2 linked regions of the Allocatelliglobosispora scoriae genome follow. The main gene of each other region encodes a partner of the protein of the gene in region 2 in a complex. Links are inferred from orthologs where the notes say so. Each region holds a gene or a part of one and is shown on either strand. Other genes may lie near its edges.

Region 1 (8,853 bases), 2.6 Mb from region 2 along the record:
GAGGCCGAGGTGCTGCTCGTCGCGGTCGGCCGCGGCCCCTCCACCGCAAACTGCGGCTATGAGGCCCAGGGCGTCAAGATGGAGCGTGGCTTCGTCCTCACCGACGAGCGCCTGCGCACCAACGTGCCCAACGTCTTCGCCGTCGGCGACATCGTCCCCGGCCTGCAGCTCGCGCACCGCGGCTTCGCCCAGGGCATCTTCGTCGCCGAGGAGATCGGTGGCCTCAACCCGCCGGTCATCGTCGAGTCGGGCATCCCGCGCGTCACCTACTGCGACCCCGAGATCGCGTCGGTCGGCATCACCGAGGCCCAGGCCAAGGAGAAGTACGGCGACGACAAGGTCAAGTCGCTCAACTACAACCTCGGCGGCAACGGCAAGAGCGGCATCCTCAAGACGCAGGGCTTCGTCAAGCTCGTCAGCGTCGTCGACGGGCCGGTCGTCGGCGTCCACATGATCGGCGCGCGCATGGGTGAGCAGGTCGGCGAGGCCGCGCTCATCGTCAACTGGGAGGCTTTCCCGGCCGAGGTCGCGCAGCTGATCCACGCTCACCCGACGCAAAACGAGGCTCTGGGCGAGGCGCACCTGGCGCTCGCCGGCAAGCCGCTGCACGCCCACGCCTGAGAACTCATCGGATTGATCACAAGGAGATAGCTGAGATGCCGGTATCGGTCACCATGCCGCGCCTCGGGGAGAGCGTCACCGAGGGCACCGTCACCCGCTGGCTGAAGCAGGAGGGGGACCGGGTCGAGGTCGACGAGCCGCTGCTCGAGGTCTCCACCGACAAGGTCGACACCGAGATCCCCTCCCCTGCGGCGGGCATCCTGACGAAGATCGTTGTCGGTGAGGACGAGACGGCCGAGGTCGGCAGCGAGCTCGCCGTCATCTCCGACTCCGACGAGCCCGCCGCCGAGGCCGCACCGGCTCCGGCTGCTCCGGCGGAGGCTCCGGCCGCCGAGCCGGTGGAGGCCGCGCCTGCCGAGGCCGCCCCCGCCGAGGACGCTCCCGCCGAGGCTGCTCCCGCCGCCGAGGCCGCGCCTGCGGCTCCGGCCGCTGAGGCCGCCGCGCCGGCCGGCTCCGGCGGTTCCACGCCGGTGACGCTGCCCGCACTGGGCGAGAGCGTCACCGAGGGCACCGTCACTCGCTGGCTCAAGGCGGTCGGCGACAGCGTCGAGGTCGACGAGCCGCTGCTCGAGGTCTCCACCGACAAGGTCGACACCGAGATCCCGTCGCCGGTTGCGGGCACCCTGCTGGAGATCAAGGTCGCCGAGGACGAGACCGCACCGGTCGGCGCGACGCTCGCGGTGATCGGCACCGCCGGTGCCGCTCCTGCCGCTCCTGCCGCTGCTCCCGCCCAGACGCCTGCCCCGGCCGCTCCGGCCGCCGCGCCGGCTCCGGCCGCCGCTGCTCCGGCTGCTCAGCCCGCGGCACCGGCCGCGCCCGCAGCGCAGCCCGCAGCACCTGCTCCCCAGCCGGCAGCTCCTGCTGTCCAGCCCGCGCCGGTCGCAGCAGCGCCCGCTGCGGCTCCGGCCGGCGCGCCGAGCGGCGACGGCTACGTCACCCCGCTCGTCCGCAAGCTCGCGGCCGAGCACGGCGTCGCCCTCGCCACCCTGACGGGTACGGGCGTCGGCGGCCGCATCCGCAAGCAGGATGTGCTCGACGCCGCTGAGAAGGCGAAGGCACCCGCCGCAGCCGCACCGGCGACGGCAGCCAAGGCCCCGGCCAAGGCGGCAGCCGAGCCGAGCCCGCTGCGGGGCCGGACCGAGAAGATGTCCCGGATGCGCTCGCTCATCGCGCAGCGCATGGTGGAGTCGCTGCAGATCTCCGCGCAGCTCACCACGGTCGTCGAGGTGGACATCACCAAGATCGCCAAGCTGCGGGACCAGGCGAAGGGCGACTTCCTCGCCAAGCACGGCGTGAAGCTGTCCTACCTGCCGTTCTTCGCCCTGGCCGCGGTCGAGGCGCTGCGGATCTACCCGACCGTCAACGCGCAGATCGACCAGGAAGCCGGCACGATCACCTATCACGACGCCGAGCACCTGGGCATGGCCGTCGACACCGACCGGGGCCTGATGGTGCCGGTGATCCGCAACGCGGGCGACCTCAACCTCGCCGGTATGGCGAAGCGGATCGGCGAGGCCGCCGAGCGGACCCGCACCGGCAAGATCAGCCCGGACGAGCTGTCGGGCGGCACCTTCACGCTGACCAACACGGGCAGCCGGGGTGCCCTCTTCGACACGCCGATCATCAACCAGCCGCAGGTCGCGATCCTCGGCACCGGCGCGGTCGTCAAGCGCGCGGTCGTGGTGGACGACCCGGACCTCGGCGAGCTGATCCTGCCTCGCTTCATGGTCTACCTGGCACTCTCCTACGACCACCGGCTGGTGGACGGCGCCGACGCCGCCCGTTTCCTCAGCTCGATCAAGGAGCGCCTGGAGGGCGGCAACTTCGAGGCCGACCTAGGCCTGTAAGCACGCGATGGTGAGGGGCGCTCCGCGATTGCGGAGCGCCCCTCACCCGTTCTTCACGTGTATCCAAGATCGCGCCCCTTCCGGGAAAGTCGGCGCTCGCGCCTGCATGATCGCGCTGTTTCCCGGAAATAAGGCGCTCACCCGGCGCGCGAGGGGCCTGTTTCCGGGAAGCAGCGCGATCATGCAGGCTCGGCCCGGGCCGAGCTGATCAAGATCGGCGCAACTCTTGAAGAGTTGGTCTAAGAGTTCCTAACAGAGTCGGTTGACGTGTCGGAACGTGATGATGCAGGTGGCGAGGCTGAGGAAGGCTTCGTGGATGTCGTCTCGGCGTTCCCAGCGGATGCGTAGGCGTTTCATCCCGTGGTACCAGGCGATGGTGCGTTCGACGACCCATCGGATGGTGCCCAGGCCGGAGCCGTGGGCTTCGCCCCGGCGGGCGATGTGTGGCCGGATGCCTCTGGCGCGTACGAGTCTGCGGTATTTGTCGTGGTCGTAACCGCGGTCGGCGTACAGCTCGTCCGGACGCTGGCGCGGCCTGCCGCGCTTGCCTGGTATCGCGGGGATGGCGTCGATCAGTGGAATGAGCTGGGTGACATCGTTGCGGTTGCCGCCGCAGAGCGTGACGGCCAGGGGAATGCCCGCGCCGTCGGTCAGGAAGTTGTGCTTGGAGCCGGGTCTGGCACGGTCGACCGGGCTCGGTCCGCTTTTGGGCCGCGGCGGGCGGCGCGCACGTGCGAGGAGTCGATGACCGCGCGAGACCAGTCCAAACGCCCGGCCTGGTGCAGTTCAGCCAGCAGCACCTCGTGCAGACGCTGCCAGACGTCGGCGTCGTTCCATTCCGCCAGGCGCCGCCAGCAGGTCATCCCGGACCCGAACCCGAGCTCCTGCGGCAGGAACTCCCACTGAATACCGGTGTGCAGCACGAACAGGATGCCCTGCAACGCCTGGCGGTCCGACAACCGCGACCGGCCGGGGCTACGGAACCGGCGCGGCTTGACCGGCAGCAACGGCTCTATCCGCCGCCACAACTCGTCCGGCACGATCCACGGCGGCCGTTCACCCTTCCTCACCACCTGCTCAACAGGATCGAGCGACCCGAGACGCGCCCGAGCCACCCGAGTCATCCCATTGTGTTAGGAACTCTAAGAGGACGCGCGACCGGCCCGGTCAGGGCAGGACGGCGGCGAGCGCCTCACGTACCGTCTCGTGCTGGAACGTGAAACCGGCGTTGAGCAGCACCTTCGGCAGCACCCGCTTGCTGGCGACCATGTCCGCGGCGACATCGCCCGCGACGACCTTCATCGCCAGGCCCGGGATACGCCAGAAGGTGGGCCGGTGCAGCGCCTCGCCGAGTGCCTTCGTGAACTCGGCGTTCGTCGCCGGCTGCGGCCCCACCAGATTGACGGGGCCGGCGATCTCGTCGTGCTCCAGCACGAACCGCACCGCGTTCAGCCAGTCGACCATCGAGATCCACGGCACGTACTGGCCCCCGTTACCGATCTTGCCGCCGACCCCGAGCTTGAAGGGCAGCAGGAGCGGCTTGAGCAGCCCGCCGCCGGGGTCCAGGGGGAAACCCGTCCGCAGCATCACCGTCCGCACACCGGCCATCTCAGCCCGCCGGGCGGCCGTCTCCCAGTCGCGGGAGAGGATCGCCAGGAAGTCGTCGCCGGGCTCGGCCTCCTCGTCGACGAGGGTGTCGCCGGTGTCGCCGTAGAAGCCGACCGCCGAGGAGTTGATCAGCACCTTGGGGCGCCGGTCGGCGGGCATCGTGGCGAGCGTCATGGCGAGCAGGCTCGTCGGCACGATCCGGGACGTACGCAGCTCACGGCGGTAGGAGTCGGTCCACCGTTTGTCGGCGACACCGACGCCGCCGAGATTGACGATGGCGTCGGCTCCGTCGAGCACCGAGGCGTCCAGGCGACCCGCTTCGGGGTCCCAGGACGCCTCGGTGGGCGTGGTGGCCGGTCGGCGTACCAACCTGGTTATCTCGTGCCCGTCGGCGCGTAAGGTGCCGACGAGCTTCGTGCCCAGAAAGCCGGAGCTACCGGCCACCACGATCCGCATGTGCCAATTGTGCGGGACTGCTAGCAGTCGCGAAGCTCCGGGCTCTGGTTGAGCAGTTGGCCCCGCACGGAGATGAACTCCTGGTAGGTGGCCTCGCCGACGGCGCCGAGCCGGAACGCGGCGACGCGGTGGCAGTTCTGGAAGGCGAGTTTGACGCCGAAGTGACGCTCAAGACCGCCGCGGATCGCGTCGCTGGCGAGCGCGCGGAGCAGTTCGCCACGCTCGGCCTCCGACGGCGGCGGCACCTCGTGCTCGCCGAGGTCGGCGCCGGGATTGGCGGCGAGGTCGGCGGCTGCGGCGGAGATCACGGTCCACGCGTAGGGCAGCGACTCGCGGACAACCCCGACGAACTCGGCGTCATCGACCTGGCCGGCCGCGGCTCGCTCCAGCAGCGCGGTGGGGACGTTCAGAGACATTCAATCCTCCTGGTACGGGCAAAGGTGCTTACCGGTATTGAATGTCGTTTTCATTAAGCGAACAAGGCGCCACGCCGATCGGTTGATAGGGTTCACCGAGTGTCACCAACCCCCCAGCCACTCCCCCGCAGGCCTCGGCGCGCCGACCTGATCGTCGCCGTGATCGCCGTCGCCCTCGCGATCTGGGTCACCAGCGCCCTCTGGCTCGACCCCAACGGGCGTGCCGTCGCCGTCAACTCCGGTGACCAGGCCCTCTTCGAGTGGCTGCTCGCCTTCGGCGGGCACAGCCTCGTCGGCCTGGACAACCCGCTGCTGACCGGCCTGCTCAACGCACCCGACCAGGTCAACCTCGCGGTCAACACCTCGATCACCGTGCTGGCCTGGCTCTTCGCCCCGGTGACCTTCCTCTTCGGCCCGTCGGTGTCGTTCCTGGCGATCCTCACGCTCAACCTGGCCGGGTCGGCCTACGCGTGGTACTGGCTCTTCCAGCGCAAACTCGACATGAGCCCGGTCGCCGCCGGAGTCGCCGGGATCTTCGCCGGGTTCGCCCCGGCACTCGTCTCGCACGCCAACTCGCACCTCAACTGGACCGCGCAGTGGCTCATCCCGCTGATCCTCGCCAACCTGATGGGCCTGCACCGCCGACCCCTCCGCCGAGGCATCCTGCTCGGCCTGCTCGTCGGGGTGACCTTCTCCATCGCCGCGGAGGCGCTCTTCTTCACCGCGCTCGCCTGGGCGGTCTTCCTGCTCGTGTGGGTCCCGGCCCGGCGTGACCGGCTCGGCGCGGTGGTCAAGCCCTATCTCAAAGGGCTCGGCATCACCGCGATCGTCGCCGGGATCCTCCTCGCCTACCCGCTCTACCTGCACTTCGCCGGTCCGCAGCGTTATGAGGGGACCGGGTTCGACCACCGGATCCACAGCGAGGACGTGGCCGCCTACGGCTCGTTCCCGAAGCTCTCCCTCGCCGGGGCGCTCGGCCTCAACAGCGATCTTGCGCCCAACCCGACCGAGGAGAACTCCTTCTTCGGCCTGCCGCTGCTGCTCGTCGCGATCGCCTGCCTGATCCTCCTCTGGCGGCTGCGCCCGGAGCGCCGGGCCACCCTGCGGGCGCTCGCCGTCACCGGCGGAGTCTTCGCGCTGCTCTCCTTCGGTCCGCGGATCAAATTCGCCGGAACCTCGATCGACATCCCGCTGCCCTATGCCTTCCTGGGCAAGCTGCCGGTCTTCGACGCGGCGCTCCCCGCCCGGCTGGCGCTGGTGGTGGCGCCGATCATCGCCCTGATCCTCGCGCTCGCCCTGGACGAGCTGCCCCGGCTGCCCGCCGGCAGCCGCCGCGTGGCTCGGCCGGTGCTGATCGCCGGGCTGGTGGCGGGGCTGCTGCCGCTCTTCCCGATCCAGATCCCGGCGGTGGAGCGCCCCCGCGTGCCGCACTTCATCAGCTCCGGCGAGTGGAAGACGGTGGTGCCGCCCGGCGGGGTGCTCGTCCCGGTCCCGCTCCCGTCGGACGTGCTCCCCGACGGGCAGCGCTGGCAGGCTTCGGCGCTGGCGGCCGACCCGACCGGCGAGGTCTTCACGGTCCCGGCCGGCTTCTTCCTCGGCCCCGGCGGCCCGGACGGACGCGGCCGCATCGGTCCGGTCCCCCGCCCGACAGCAGCCCTGTTGGAGCAGGTGGCGAACACCGGCGAGGTCCCGGTCGTCTACCCGAGCATGATCTCGGCCGCGCAGGACGACCTGGCGTACTGGCAGGCCGACGCCGTCGTCCTCCCGACCCGCCCGTTCGGCCGCGCTCCCATCCACACCGAGGCGTTGCTGGAGACGATGACGAAGCTGCTCGGCGCCCCGCAGCGCCGCGACGACGTCTGGGTGTGGCAGGTCTCATGATCGCTGCCGCAGGTGCGCGGTCCTCAGCACCAACTCTTGAAGAGTTGCGGCGATCGTGGCCTTACTCGGAGGTGCGGGTGATGTGCCGCACAGTGGCCGGGTGCCGGGGGCGGATTACTGTGAGGAGCATGAGCAGCGCCGCCACCGAGGTCGCGAGCCTCGCCGCCGGGACCGATCCGCTTCGCATCGTCCGGGTGGGCACGATCGACTATCAGACCGCGTGGGACGAGCAGCGCAGGCTGCACCAGGCCGTCGTCGACGGGGTCGAGCCCGACACGCTGCTGCTGCTGGAGCACCCGAGCGTCTACACTGCGGGCAAGCTGACCGAAGCGTGGGAGCGTCCCGTCGACGGGACGCCGGTCGTCGATGTCGATCGCGGCGGCAAGATCACCTGGCACGGTCCCGGCCAGCTCGTCGGCTACCCGATCCTCACGCTGCCGACGATTCGCGGCGGGCTCGCCGACGTGGTCGCGCACGTGCGTCGGGCCGAGCAGATGCTCATCGACGTCTGCGCCGAGGTCGGGCTCGCCGCCGAGCGGGTCAAGGGCCGCTCCGGTGTCTGGGTCCGCGCCGACGAGCGCGGGCCGGACCGCAAGGTCGCCGCGATCGGCATCCGGGTGGCGCGGGGCGTCAGCCTGCACGGATTCGCCATCAACTGCGATCCCGACCTGACCTACTTCGACCGGATCGTGCCCTGCGGCATCAAGGACGCGTCGGTCACGTCCCTCTCCGCGGAGCTGGGCCGAGACGTCACCGTCGACGAGCTCCTCCCGATCGTCGAGCGCCACGCCCCGACTCTCCTCGCGGTCTAGCCCAACGCGGTCCAGCCAGCCCGACGGCGCGGCGTCCGCGCGCCCACTTCCCTGAATTTTAATGCTGGACACGCCGCCCAAAGTGCAACAAAAGTCAGGATCAACTCCAGCGCGAAGTTGATCCTGACTTTTGTTACCGGTTCACCTGCGTGTCCAGCATTAAAATTCAGGGGGTTACCCGGTGCAGGTCGCGGGGGAAGAGGGTGACCTCTCGGATGTTGGACGCGCCGACCAGGCGGGCCACGAAACGCTCCAGGCCGATCGCGAACCCGCCGTGCGGTGGCATCCCGCGCCGGAAGACCTCCAGGAAGTCCGCGTAGGGCTCGATCGCGTCGCCGCGCGCCGCGATAGCCGCGACATAGTCGTCATGGCGATGCAGCCGCTGCGCACCGCTGACCAGTTCCAAACCCCTAAAGAGCAGGTCAAACCCTCGGCTGTACGCCGACCCGCCCGGCTCCGGATGCGTGTAGAACGCCCGCTTGGCGGTCGGGTAACCCTCCACGAAGAGGAAGTCCGACCCGTGTTCGCGCAGCGCCCACTCGCCCAGGGCCCGTTCGTCGGCGGGCGCGAGGTCCAGCTCCGCCGGGTCCGCCCCGGCGATCTTGAGCGCCTCGGCGAAGTGCAGGATCGGGATCTCGGCGGGCACCGTCGGCAGGTCGAAGCCGAAGCCCTGTGCTGATGCGAGCATCCCCGCGAGGACCTCGCGCAGGACCGTCATCACGTCCCGCTGGTCCTCGATGAAGCCGAGTTCCACGTCGAGCGACAGGAACTCCGCCAGGTGCCGGGCAGTGTCGCTGGGCTCAGCCCGGAACGCCGGCCCGACTTCGTAGACGCGCTCGAAGACGCCGACCATCGTCTGCTTGTAGAACTGCGGCGACTGGGCCAGGTAGGCCTTGCGACCGAAGTAGTCCAGCTCGAAGACGTTGGCCCCGGATTCGGTCGCCGAACCGACGATCTTCGGCGTGAAGATCTCGGTGTAACCGGCCTGGTCGAGGGTGGTGCGGAAACCGCGTACCAACGCTGCGGAGAGAGCGAAGACGGCCGTGCGGGACGGATGGCGCAGCGTGACCGCGGCATGGTCGAGCAGGGTCGGCAGCGTGGCCGCCAGCGTCGGACGGTGCAGCTCGACCGGCAGGTCGGTGACCGGCTCGCTCAGCGCGGTGATCTCGGGTTCGGTGAGCTCGGCGCCGCCGGGTGCGGCGGCGTTCGCCA
Region 2 (10,155 bases):
GCCCGCTTTGCTGCAAAACGTAACGAGGGTCAGTCGAGGTCGTCGTCTGCGTCGTAGCGGGCCAGGTAGGTCGCCAGGCGCTCGACGGCGGTCTCGAACTCCGGGTTGCCGTCGACGAAGTCGCGCAGGCGTTCGGCGAGCCACTCGACGGCGAGCGACTCGTCACCGCGCCGCTCGACGAGCTCCTCGATGCCGCGATCCGTGAAGTACATCGGCGGAGCCTAGCCGTTGAGCTTCGGCAGCGCGGCGTCGAGCAGGGCAGCCTGCTCCACGTCGTGCAGCTTCGCCGAGCCGACCGCCGGTGCCGCAGCCGCCGGGCGGGAGATCCGCCGCAGCCGGACGCCGTCGAGGTGCTCCAGCAGGTTGAGCGCCACGAACGACCACGCGCCCTGGTTGGCCGGCTCCTCCTGGACCCACGCCCAGTCCTCGGCACCCGGGTAGGCGGCGAGCTGCGCCCGCACCTCCTCGACCGGGAGCGGGTAGAGCTGCTCCAGGCGGATGATCGCGGTGTCGGTGATGCCACGCTCGGACCGCGCCTGGACCAGGTCGTAATAGACCTTGCCCGAGCACAGGATCACGCGCTTGACGTCGGTCGGGTTGAGCGCCGCGGTCTCACCGATCACCGGCTGGAAGGTGCCGGTGGTGAAGTCGGCGACCGACGAGACGGCGAGCTTGTGGCGCAGCAGCGACTTGGGCGAGAAGACCACGAGCGGCTTGCGCTTCGACGTGAGCGCCTGGCGGCGCAGCAGGTGGAAGTGGTTGGCCGGGGTGGTCGGGATGACCACGCGGATGTTGTCCTCGGCGCAGAGCTGGAGGTAGCGCTCCGGGCGGCCCGAGGTGTGGTCGGGTCCCTGGCCCTCGTGGCCGTGCGGCAGCAGCAGCGTCACCGACGACTGCTGGCCCCACTTGGCCTCGCCCGACGAGACGAACTCGTCCACGATGGACTGCGCGCCGTTGACGAAGTCGCCGAACTGCGCCTCCCAGAGCACGAGCGCGTCCGGGTTCTCGACGGAGTAGCCGTACTCGAAGCCCATGGCCGCGTACTCCGACAGGAGCGAGTCGTGGGCGTGGAAGCGGGCGTCGCCCGTCGCCACCGCCGTGACCGGCAGGAAGTCCGAGCCGGTCTGCGCGTCGACGATCGCCGCGTGCCGCTGCACGAAGGTGCCCCGGCGTGAGTCCTGACCCGAGAGCCGGACCGTGACACCCTGCGCGAGCAGCGAGCCGAACGCGATGATCTCGGCGAAGCCCCAGTCGATGTCGCCCTCGACCGACATCTTGGCCCGGCGGTCGAGCAGCTGCTGCACCCGCTTGTGCGGGGTGAAGCCCTCGGGCAGGTTGACGTGCGCCTGGCCGATCTGCGCGACGAGTTCGGCGCTGACCGCGGTCGCCACGATCGGCTCGGCCTGCGGCTCCCGCGAGCGCTTCATCGTCGCGGGCGACGAGGCCGAGGCCCGGGTCGCCTTGAAGACGGTCTCGAGCTGCTGCTGGAAGTCGCGCAGCGCCTCCTCGCCCTCGGCGACGGTGATGTCGCCCCGGCCGATCAGCTCCTCGGTGTAGAGCTTGCGGGTCGAGCGCTTCGTGTCGATGATCTGGTACATCAGCGGGTTGGTCATCGACGGGTCGTCGCCCTCGTTGTGACCGCGCCGGCGGTAGCAGACGAGGTCGATGACGACGTCCTTGTTGAAGGCCTGGCGGTACTCGAAGGCGAGGCGGGCCACCCGGACGACGGCCTCGGGGTCATCGCCGTTGACGTGGAAGATCGGCGCCTGGATCATCCGCGCCACGTCGGTGCAGTAGAGCGACGACCGAGAATACTCCGGGGCGGTGGTGAAGCCGACCTGGTTGTTGATGACGATGTGGACCGTGCCGCCGGTGCGGTAACCGCGCAGCTGCGACAGGTTGAGCGTCTCGGCGACCACGCCCTGCCCGGCGAAGGCGGCGTCGCCGTGCACCAGCACCGGCAGCACCGTGTAGCCCTCCAGGCCCAGGTCCAGGCGGTCCTGCTTGGCCCGCACGATGCCCTCCAGCACCGGATCGACCGCCTCCAGGTGCGACGGGTTCGCCGCGAGGGAGACCGTCACGCCGTGCTGGCCGTCCGGCGAGGTGAACTTGCCGGTCATGCCGAGGTGGTATTTCACGTCGCCGGACCCCTGGGCGGACTTCGGGTCCAGGTGGCCCTCGAACTCGTTGAAGATCTTCTCGTACGGCTTGCCCACGATGTTGGCGAGCACGTTGAGGCGTCCACGGTGGGCCATGCCGATGACGACCTCGTCGAGAGCCGCCTCGGCGGAGCTCTGCAGCACCTCGTCGAGCATCGGGATCACCGACTCGGCGCCCTCCAGCGAGAAGCGCTTCTGGCCGACGTATTTGGTGGCGAGGAAGGTCTCGAAGGCCTCGGCGGCATTGAGCCGGTTGAGGATGTGCTGCTGCTCCTCGCGGGTCGGCTTGGTGTATTTGCTCTCCACCCGGCCCGCGATCCAGTCGCGCTCCTCGGGGCTGGTGATGTGCATGTACTCGATGCCGATGCGGCGGCAGTAGGAGTCGCGCAGGACGCCGAGGACGTCGCGGAGCTTCATCTTCTGCTTGCCGGCGAAACCGCCGACCGGGAACGACCGGTCGAGGTCCCACAGGGTCAGGCCGTGCTCCCGGATGTCGAGGTCCGGGTGCTTGCGGATCTCGAACTCCAGCGGGTCGGTGTCGGCCATCAGGTGGCCGCGCACGCGGTATTCGCGGATGAGCTCGACGACCCGGGCCGCCTTGTCGATCTGGCCCTCGGAGGTGTGCGCGATGTCGGTGACCCAGCGGACCGGCTCGTAGGGGATCCGCAGCGAGGTGAAGAGCTCGTCGTAGAACTCGTCGCCGATGAGCAGCTCGTGCACGACCTTCAGGAACTCGCCGGACTGCGCGCCCTGGATGATCCGGTGGTCGTAGGTGCTGGTCAGCGTCACGATCTTGCTGACGGCCATCTCGGCGAGCTGGGTCTCGCTCATGCCGGAGAAGGGCGCCGGGTACTCCATGGCGCCGACGCCGATGATGGTGCCCTGGCCGACCATGAGGCGCGGCTGCGAGTGCACCGTGCCGATGCCGCCGGGGTTGGTCAGCGAGAAGGTCGTCCCGGTGTAGTCGTCCATCGTCAGCTCGTTGCGGCGGGCCCGGCGGACGGTGTCCTCATAGGCGGCCCAGAACTGGCGGAAGTCCATCAGCTCGCAGCCCTTGATGGACGGCACCACGAGGGTGCGCGAGCCGTCGGGCTTCTGCAGGTCGATGGCGATGCCCAGGTTGACGTGCTCCGGCACGACCATCACCGGCTTGCCGTCGACCTCGGCGAAGGAGTTGTTCATCTCCGGGTGCGCGGCGAGGGCCTTGACCAGCGCGTACCCGATGAGGTGGGTGAAGCTGACCTTCCCGCCGCGACCGCGGGCGAGATGGTTGTTGATCACGATGCGGTTGTCGGCGAGGAGCTTGGCCGGGACGGCGCGGACGCTCGTCGCGGTCGGCACCGCCAGCGACGCGTCCATGTTCTGGACGATCTTGCTGGCGACACCGCGCAGCGGGACCGTCGTCCCACCGGCGGGCACTGCCTGCGCCGGTGCGGCCTTGGCGGGAGCGGCCTTCGCGGGGGCCGCGGCGGCAGCCTTCGCCGGAGCGGGGGCCGGGGGCGGGGCGGCGGGTGTGGCGGCGGGCGCGGCGGCTGCGGCGGGTGCGGCCTGAGCCGGAGTCACCGCGGGCGCTGCCGCCGCCTTGGTGGACGCGGGAGCGGCATCACCGGCCGGCTTGTAGTCGGCGAAGAAGTCGTGCCACGCAGGATCGACGCTGGCCGGATCGGTGAGGTACCGCTGGTACATCTCCTCGACGATCCATTCGTTGGGACCGAAGCTGGCCAGGGGGTTGTCCGAGGTGTGCTGGGTCGACACGTTCGCTCTCGCCCTCTTGTGGGAATCGCAGCCAAGCGCTGAGTGTGGGTTAAGGCCGTGTCCAGGCTACGCGCCTGCCCCACTACTCAGCGCACGGTGGTCATCAGGTGTCGCGCCTCACACGGCGCTGGCACGAGGAGTGCAGGGAGCGCAGCGAGCGGAGCCCCGCAGGGCGCGCCAAAACAACTGCCTGGCTGGCATGAGGAGTGCAGGGAGCGCAGCGACCGGAGCCCCGCAGGGCGCGCCAAAACAACTGCCTGGCTGGCATGAGGAGTGCAGGGAGCGCAGCGACCGGAGCCCCGCAGGGCGCGCCGGAAACAACAGCCTGCGGTGTCAGACGGAGATCCAGGTGGCGTTCGAGTGTGCGAGAAGCACACCCGTCGGCGTGTAGAGCGCGCTGCGCACGAACCCCTTGCGCCCCTGCGTTCCCACGGTCTCGCCGATGATGACGCACTCCTCGCCGGGTCGGGGCAGCACGTTGATCGCGACGCTGATCCGGCCGAGCACATACGGCCGGCCGGGGGCGATCAGTGCCCAGCCACCGGGGCAGTCCAGCGCGGCCCAGATCGTTGTCGCATTCACGTCACCCGGGACGTGCCAGCTCGCGGCCGTCCGACCGTCGGGAATCCGGCCGGGGAAGATGCGCAGCCCGTCACCGGCGGCGCGATCCGGACCGCAGACATAACAGGTCGGGAACGGATGGTCCGTGAATCCCGCGTAGGGCCCGGCGGCGGCCGGGTCGGCGAAGGCGGGTGCCGCGTCGAGCGGCTCGGTCGCCGCCTTGCCGGTCGCGACGACCGCATCCCCGTCGCGCATTTCGACCTTGCCGGGCTCCGCCTGGACCACCACCATCGGCGTGTCGAGCGGCGGCGGCAGGCGCAGCGTCACCGTCGCCGGGCCGCTCGGCAGTTCCCCGGCGAGCAGCCCAGCCGTGTAGCCGCCGTTTCCCGAGGTCGGCGGCCCGTTGAACCGCCCCGTCACGATCAGCTTCCGCTTTCCCATCGCCCCATTATTGGCTGGTGGGCCGTCGTCGGCACCACGGCGCCCCGGTGCGTTGCGGATCGATGGACGGGGCAACGTCACGACCAACAACAGAGCTTCATGTTGTGGTCATGTTGGTGGGGTCAAGCCGACACGCCGTAGCTGCTGGGGGCCCTTACACAGGGCGCATGACAATTCTGTTGACCGCGGCGCCGACGGGATATTCGGCGCTCATCGCCAGCGATGCGGCCACGGTCGAAGCCGCACAGAAGCTTCGCTACCAGGTCTTCGCCGAGGAGCTCGGTGCCACCCTGCACTCCGAGGTCGCCGGGTCCGACGTCGACGAGTTCGACGCCTACTGCGATCACCTCGTCGTGCGCCACGACGCGTCCGGTGAGGTGGTCGGGACCTACCGGCTGCTGCCGCCGCAGCGCGCGGTCTGGCTCGGCCGCCGCTACGCCGAGACCGAGTTCGACATGGGCGGCCTCACGGTGCTGCGCGACAAGCTGGTCGAGGCGGGCCGCTCCTGCGTGGCTCCCGACCACCGCAACGGCGCGGTCATCAACATCATGTGGGCGGGGATCGCCAGCTACTTGGCCCGCGGCGGGCACCGCTGGCTCGGCGGGTGCGCCTCGGTCCCGCTCGCCGACGGCGGCGTGACGGCGGCCGGCGTACGCGGGCTGACGCAGAAGCACCTCAGCCCGCCGGAGCTCCGGGTCACCCCGCACGCCCCCTGGCTGCCGTCGGCGGAGCCGGTGGGCCGGGTCGCCGTGCCCCCGCTGCTCAAGGGCTACCTGCGGCTCGGTGCCTGGGTGTGCGGCGAGCCGGCCTACGACCGGGACTTCGACTGCGCCGACTTCTACGTGCTGCTCAACCTGGACCGGATCGACTCGAAATACCTCAGGCACTTCGGGATCGAATCGGTATGAGCTCGCTGTGGGATCCGACGAGCGACTGCGGCGACCACTGCCTGCCGGTCGCGACGCAGCGTGTGTCACTGCTGCGCTACTGGGCCCGGCTCAGCGCCGGTTTCGTGCTGCTGCTCGCGTTCGTCCTGGCGAAGCCGTTCGTGGCACGCAGGCCCGCGGTGGTCAAGGCGTTCTCGCGCGCCCTGCTCGCGTCGCTGGGGCTTCGCCTGGTGGTACGCGGAAAGTTCCGCCCCGGACTCCTCGTCGCGAACCACGTCTCCTGGGTCGACGTGGTCCTGATGATGGCGCTGGACGGAAAGGCCCGCCTCGTCTCGAAGCGGGAGGTGCGGGGCTGGCCGGTGATCGGCTCGCTCGCCGCCACGATGGGCGCGATCTTCATCGACCGCTCGTCACCGAGGGGCCTGCCGGGTGCCGTGGACCGGGTCGCCGCGGCGCTCCGTGCGGGCGGCACGGTCGTGGTCTTCCCCGAGGCGACGACGACCTGCGGTGCTTGCCGAGTACCGATGCGCCCGGCGTTCTTCCAGGCCGCGGTGGACGCCGGTGCCCGGGTGACCCCGGTCGCGCTCGGATTCCGGGTCGGCGGGGTGGAGAGCACCGTGGCGGCGTTCGTCGGGCAGGACACCCTGATGGCTTCGCTGCGGCGGATGGCGCGTACCCGGGAGCTGACGATCACCGCCAGCGCGGGGCGGTCGCTCTTCGCCGAGCCGGAGACGGATCGCCGGGCCCTGGCTCGGCTGGCGGAGGTCACGGTGCGCAACGCGCCACCCGTGATGATCGCTCAGCAGGCAACTCGCGATGTATCGCGAGTGCCGCTACGCTTCAGTGGTGCACCGGACTATCACGGATCCTGAGCGGTTGACCATCCACGAGCCGGTCGACCGGCTCGAGGTGTGGCTGGTCAAGGGGCGGCTCAACATCGTCGCCGCCCCGGGGCCGTGCCGGGTGGAGGTCAACGACTCCGGTGGCACGAAGCTCCGGCTCACGGCAGACAACGGGCGGCTGCGCCTGCGCCACGGTCGTGGCCGGCGCTGGCTCGCCCACCTGTCGTGGCGGCGATGGGCGAAGCGGCGATCCGAGATCACCATCGGCGTGCCGCCGCAGACCGTCGTCGACCTGCGGATGAACGAGGCCAACGTCACGGTCTCGGGCCTGCGGGCCAGCACCAGCGTCAATGTCACGTCGGGGCGGATCAGCCTGCTCGGCGTCGGCGGCACCACCACCGTCAAGCTCGTCTCGGGCGACGTGGAGGCGATGCGGGTCAGCGGCGAGCTCTCCATGCAGACGGTCTCCGGTGATCTCGCCCTCGCGGAGTCGTCCGCGAGCAAGGTCCGCGGCAAGACGATCTCCGGGACGATCACCTGCGACCTGGACGAGCCCCTCCACACCGAGCTCGCCTTCCACACGATCTCCGGCGACATCACCTTGCGGATCCCGGCCGAGAGCGACCTCGCCGTCGCGCTGCGGACCGCGTCGGGCCGCATCACCAGCTCCTTCGCCGAGATCGTCGACCCGGGCGCCAAGGTCTTCACCAACCACGCCGAGGGCGTGCTCGGCCGGGGGACCGGCAAGCTCACCGCCGCGACGACCAGCGGTGACGTCTCGCTGCTCGCCGGCCTCGGATCGGACGAGCTCGGATGACCCCGGTCTTCTCGCACGGGCGGCTGCGCCTCTACCTGCTGACCCTGCTGGCGGAGGGTCCCAAGCACGGCTATGAGCTGATGCGGCTGCTGGAGGAGCGCTTCCAGGGCCTCTATGTCCCGAGCGCGGGCACGATCTATCCCCGGCTGGCCCGGATGGAGACCGAAGGGCTGGTCACCCACGTCGAGGCCGGCGGCCGCAAGACATACGCCATCACCCCCGCCGGTGAAGCGGAACTCACCGCACGGGCGAGCGAGGTCGCTGCGCTCGCCGCCGAGATCGAGGCCTCCCTCAGCGACCTCACCGGCTATGCGGAGGAGATAGCCCAGCAGGTCCGCGGTGGTGTCCGCGACACGCGACGACAGCTGCGCGAGCAGACCCGGGCCGTCAACCGGGGCGGCCCGGTCATCCAGGCACGAAACCCCGTCGAGGCGTCGGCCGGCAACGCCGACCTGCAGCGGCAGCTGGATGCGTTCACCGATGAGGCGCGGGGCCTGATCGCCCGTGCCAAGCCCGATCCCGGCCGTAGCCGGGCGGTGACCGCAGCCCTAGACTCCACGCTGAGAACGCTGCGCGATCTCCTGCGTTGAGGTGGTTCTGCTCACCCACACAGTTTTCTCTCAGGAGAGTCGCAGCGATAGCGCAGATGCTGTGGGTTCAATGGACCCATGAATTCCGCACAGGTCGAGGCGAAGCTGCTCGTGGTCGAGGACGACCCCAATATCGTCGAGCTGCTCAGCGCGAGCCTACGGTTCGCCGGCTTCGAGGTGCGCACGGCGACGAGTGGCAGTGAGGGTGTCGCCGCCTTCACCGAGCGCCGTCCGGATCTCGTCGTGCTCGATGTGATGCTGCCCGACCTCGACGGATTCGAGGTCATCCGGCGGATGCGGGCCGAGGGTGTGCGTACCCCCGTGGTTTTTCTGACCGCGCGCGACGCGACGGAGGACAAGATCCGGGGGTTGACCCTCGGTGGCGACGACTACGTGACCAAGCCCTTCAGCCTGGAGGAGCTCACCGCGCGGATCCGTGCGGTGCTGCGCCGCACGGCGGGTGAGGCCGCGTCGCCGCAGCTGGAGTTCGCGGACCTGACGCTGGACGAGGAGACGCACGAGGTCTTCCGCAGCGGCCACCGGGTGCAGCTCTCGCCAACCGAGTTCAAGCTGCTGCGCTACCTCATGCTCAACCCCAACCGGGTGCTGTCGAAGGCGCAGATCCTCGACCACGTCTGGAACTACGACTTCCGCGGTGATGACAACATCGTCGAGTCCTACATCTCCTACCTGCGCCGCAAGGTCGACTCGGTGGAACCGAGGCTGATCCAGACGCTGCGAGGTGTCGGTTACGTCCTGCGGAAGCCCTCCGCATGAAAGATCGACTTCAGCGGGTGCCGCTGCGGACGAAGCTGATCGTGCTGGTGCTCGCCCTCCTCACGGTGGCGATCGGTCTGATCGGCATCGCGAGCACGATGGCGATGCGCCGCTACATGACCGACCACATCGACGACCAGCTCAGCGAGGATGCCGGCAACCGCAGCACCGAGGAGGTCGCCCGCGTGCTGGGCGCCTCCGACGGCTATTCCAATCCCGGATACTTCGTCACCATCGGTCCGAACCTCGACGGCGAAGTGCCATGGCCCCGCGACATCACGTCGGCGAAGCGGTCGCAGTACCCCGACTTCCCCGACAACCTGATCTCGCTGGCGAACCGGGCGGGCGACCCCTTCACCGTCGCCTCCGGTGACGGCAAGTCGCACTGGCGCGTCAAGGTCACCAAGCTGCCGGGCAACCGGCTCCTCGTCATCGCGATGAGCACGAGGGACCTGGACAAGGCCCTGCAGCAGCTTATGTGGATCAATGTCTACGGCGGGATCTCGGTGCTGCTCTTCGCCGCGACGATCGGCACCGAACTCATCCGGCGCAGCTTCCGGCCGCTCAGCGCGATCGAGCGGACGGCGGGGAAGATCGCCGAGGGGGACCTGACGCAGCGCGTACCCGACCCGGAGGCGGGCGCCGCCTATCCGCGGACCGAGGTCGGCTCGTTGGCCCGGTCGCTCAACTCGATGCTCTCGCAGGTCGAGGCGGCCTTCACCGCACAGGGCCGCGTCGGAGGCGGACGCCCGCATCTCCGAGGACCGGATGCGGCGATTCGTCGCCGACGCCTCGCACGAGCTGCGTACGCCGCTGACGACGATCCGCGGCTTCGCCGAGCTCTACCGGCAGGGCGCGGTGACGTCGCCGGAGAAGGTCGCCGAGGTCGTCAAGCGGATCGAGGACGAGGCCGCGAGGATGGGCCTGCTCGTCGAGGACCTGCTGCTGCTCGCCCGGCTCGACCGGGAGCGGCCGCTGCGCCACCAGCCGGTGGAGCTGCGGGTGCTCGCGATGGAGGCGGTGCAGGCGGCGCGGGTGGTCGCGGCCGACCGGCAGATCGACCTGGTCACCGCGCCCGACGCGGGGCAGCTCGTCGTCAACGGCGACGACGCCCGCCTGCGCCAGGTGATCGGCAACCTGATGAGCAACGCCATGGCACACACCCCCGCCGGGACGCCGATAAAGCTCGCCCTCCGCGCGGAGCCCGGTGAGCCGGGCTACGCAGTGATCGAGGTCACCGACGAGGGTCCGGGTCTCGATCCGGAGCAGCGCGACCGCGTCTTCGAACGGTTCTACCGCGCCGACGCGGCCCGGACGAGGAAGGCC

The links.
Region 1: F4553_RS25800 (region 2) and sucB share a complex: the UniProt entries of both Bacillus subtilis proteins name them as parts of the 2-oxoglutarate dehydrogenase (OGDH) complex. The link is inferred for Allocatelliglobosispora scoriae from one-to-one orthologs.

The regions. Positions count from the first base shown.
Region 1 is NZ_JACHMN010000002.1:1,896,199-1,905,051, forward strand. Bases 126-3,062 are described here. They hold sucB (2-oxoglutarate dehydrogenase, E2 component, dihydrolipoamide succinyltransferase), read left to right. Parts: upstream 126-656; coding sequence 657-2,468; downstream 2,469-3,062. In the rest of the region: F4553_RS14205 (TIGR01777 family oxidoreductase), read right to left, coding at 3,636-4,532; F4553_RS14210 (SCO5389 family protein), read right to left, coding at 4,553-4,948; F4553_RS14215 (DUF6311 domain-containing protein), read left to right, coding at 5,048-6,829; lipoyl(octanoyl) transferase LipB, read left to right, coding at 6,958-7,641; aspS (aspartate--tRNA(Asn) ligase), read right to left, coding at 7,808-8,853. UniProt on the Bacillus subtilis protein: E2 component of the 2-oxoglutarate dehydrogenase (OGDH) complex which catalyzes the second step in the conversion of 2-oxoglutarate to succinyl-CoA and CO(2).
Region 2 is NZ_JACHMN010000002.1:4,446,749-4,456,903, forward strand. What follows is about bases 22-4,260. They hold F4553_RS25800 (multifunctional oxoglutarate decarboxylase/oxoglutarate dehydrogenase thiamine pyrophosphate-binding subunit/dihydrolipoyllysine-residue succinyltransferase subunit), read right to left. Parts: upstream 3,915-4,260; coding sequence 222-3,914; downstream 22-221. Other genes in these bases: F4553_RS25795 (DUF6104 family protein), read right to left, coding at 30-212; F4553_RS25805 (hotdog fold domain-containing protein), read right to left, coding at 4,248-4,260. Also shown: more of F4553_RS25805, read right to left, coding at 4,261-4,916; F4553_RS25810 (GNAT family N-acetyltransferase), read left to right, coding at 5,084-5,824; F4553_RS41935 (lysophospholipid acyltransferase family protein), read left to right, coding at 5,821-6,675; F4553_RS25820 (DUF4097 family beta strand repeat-containing protein), read left to right, coding at 6,680-7,462; F4553_RS25825 (PadR family transcriptional regulator), read left to right, coding at 7,459-8,052; F4553_RS25830 (response regulator transcription factor), read left to right, coding at 8,131-8,829. UniProt on the Bacillus subtilis protein: E1 component of the 2-oxoglutarate dehydrogenase (OGDH) complex which catalyzes the decarboxylation of 2-oxoglutarate, the first step in the conversion of 2-oxoglutarate to succinyl-CoA and CO(2).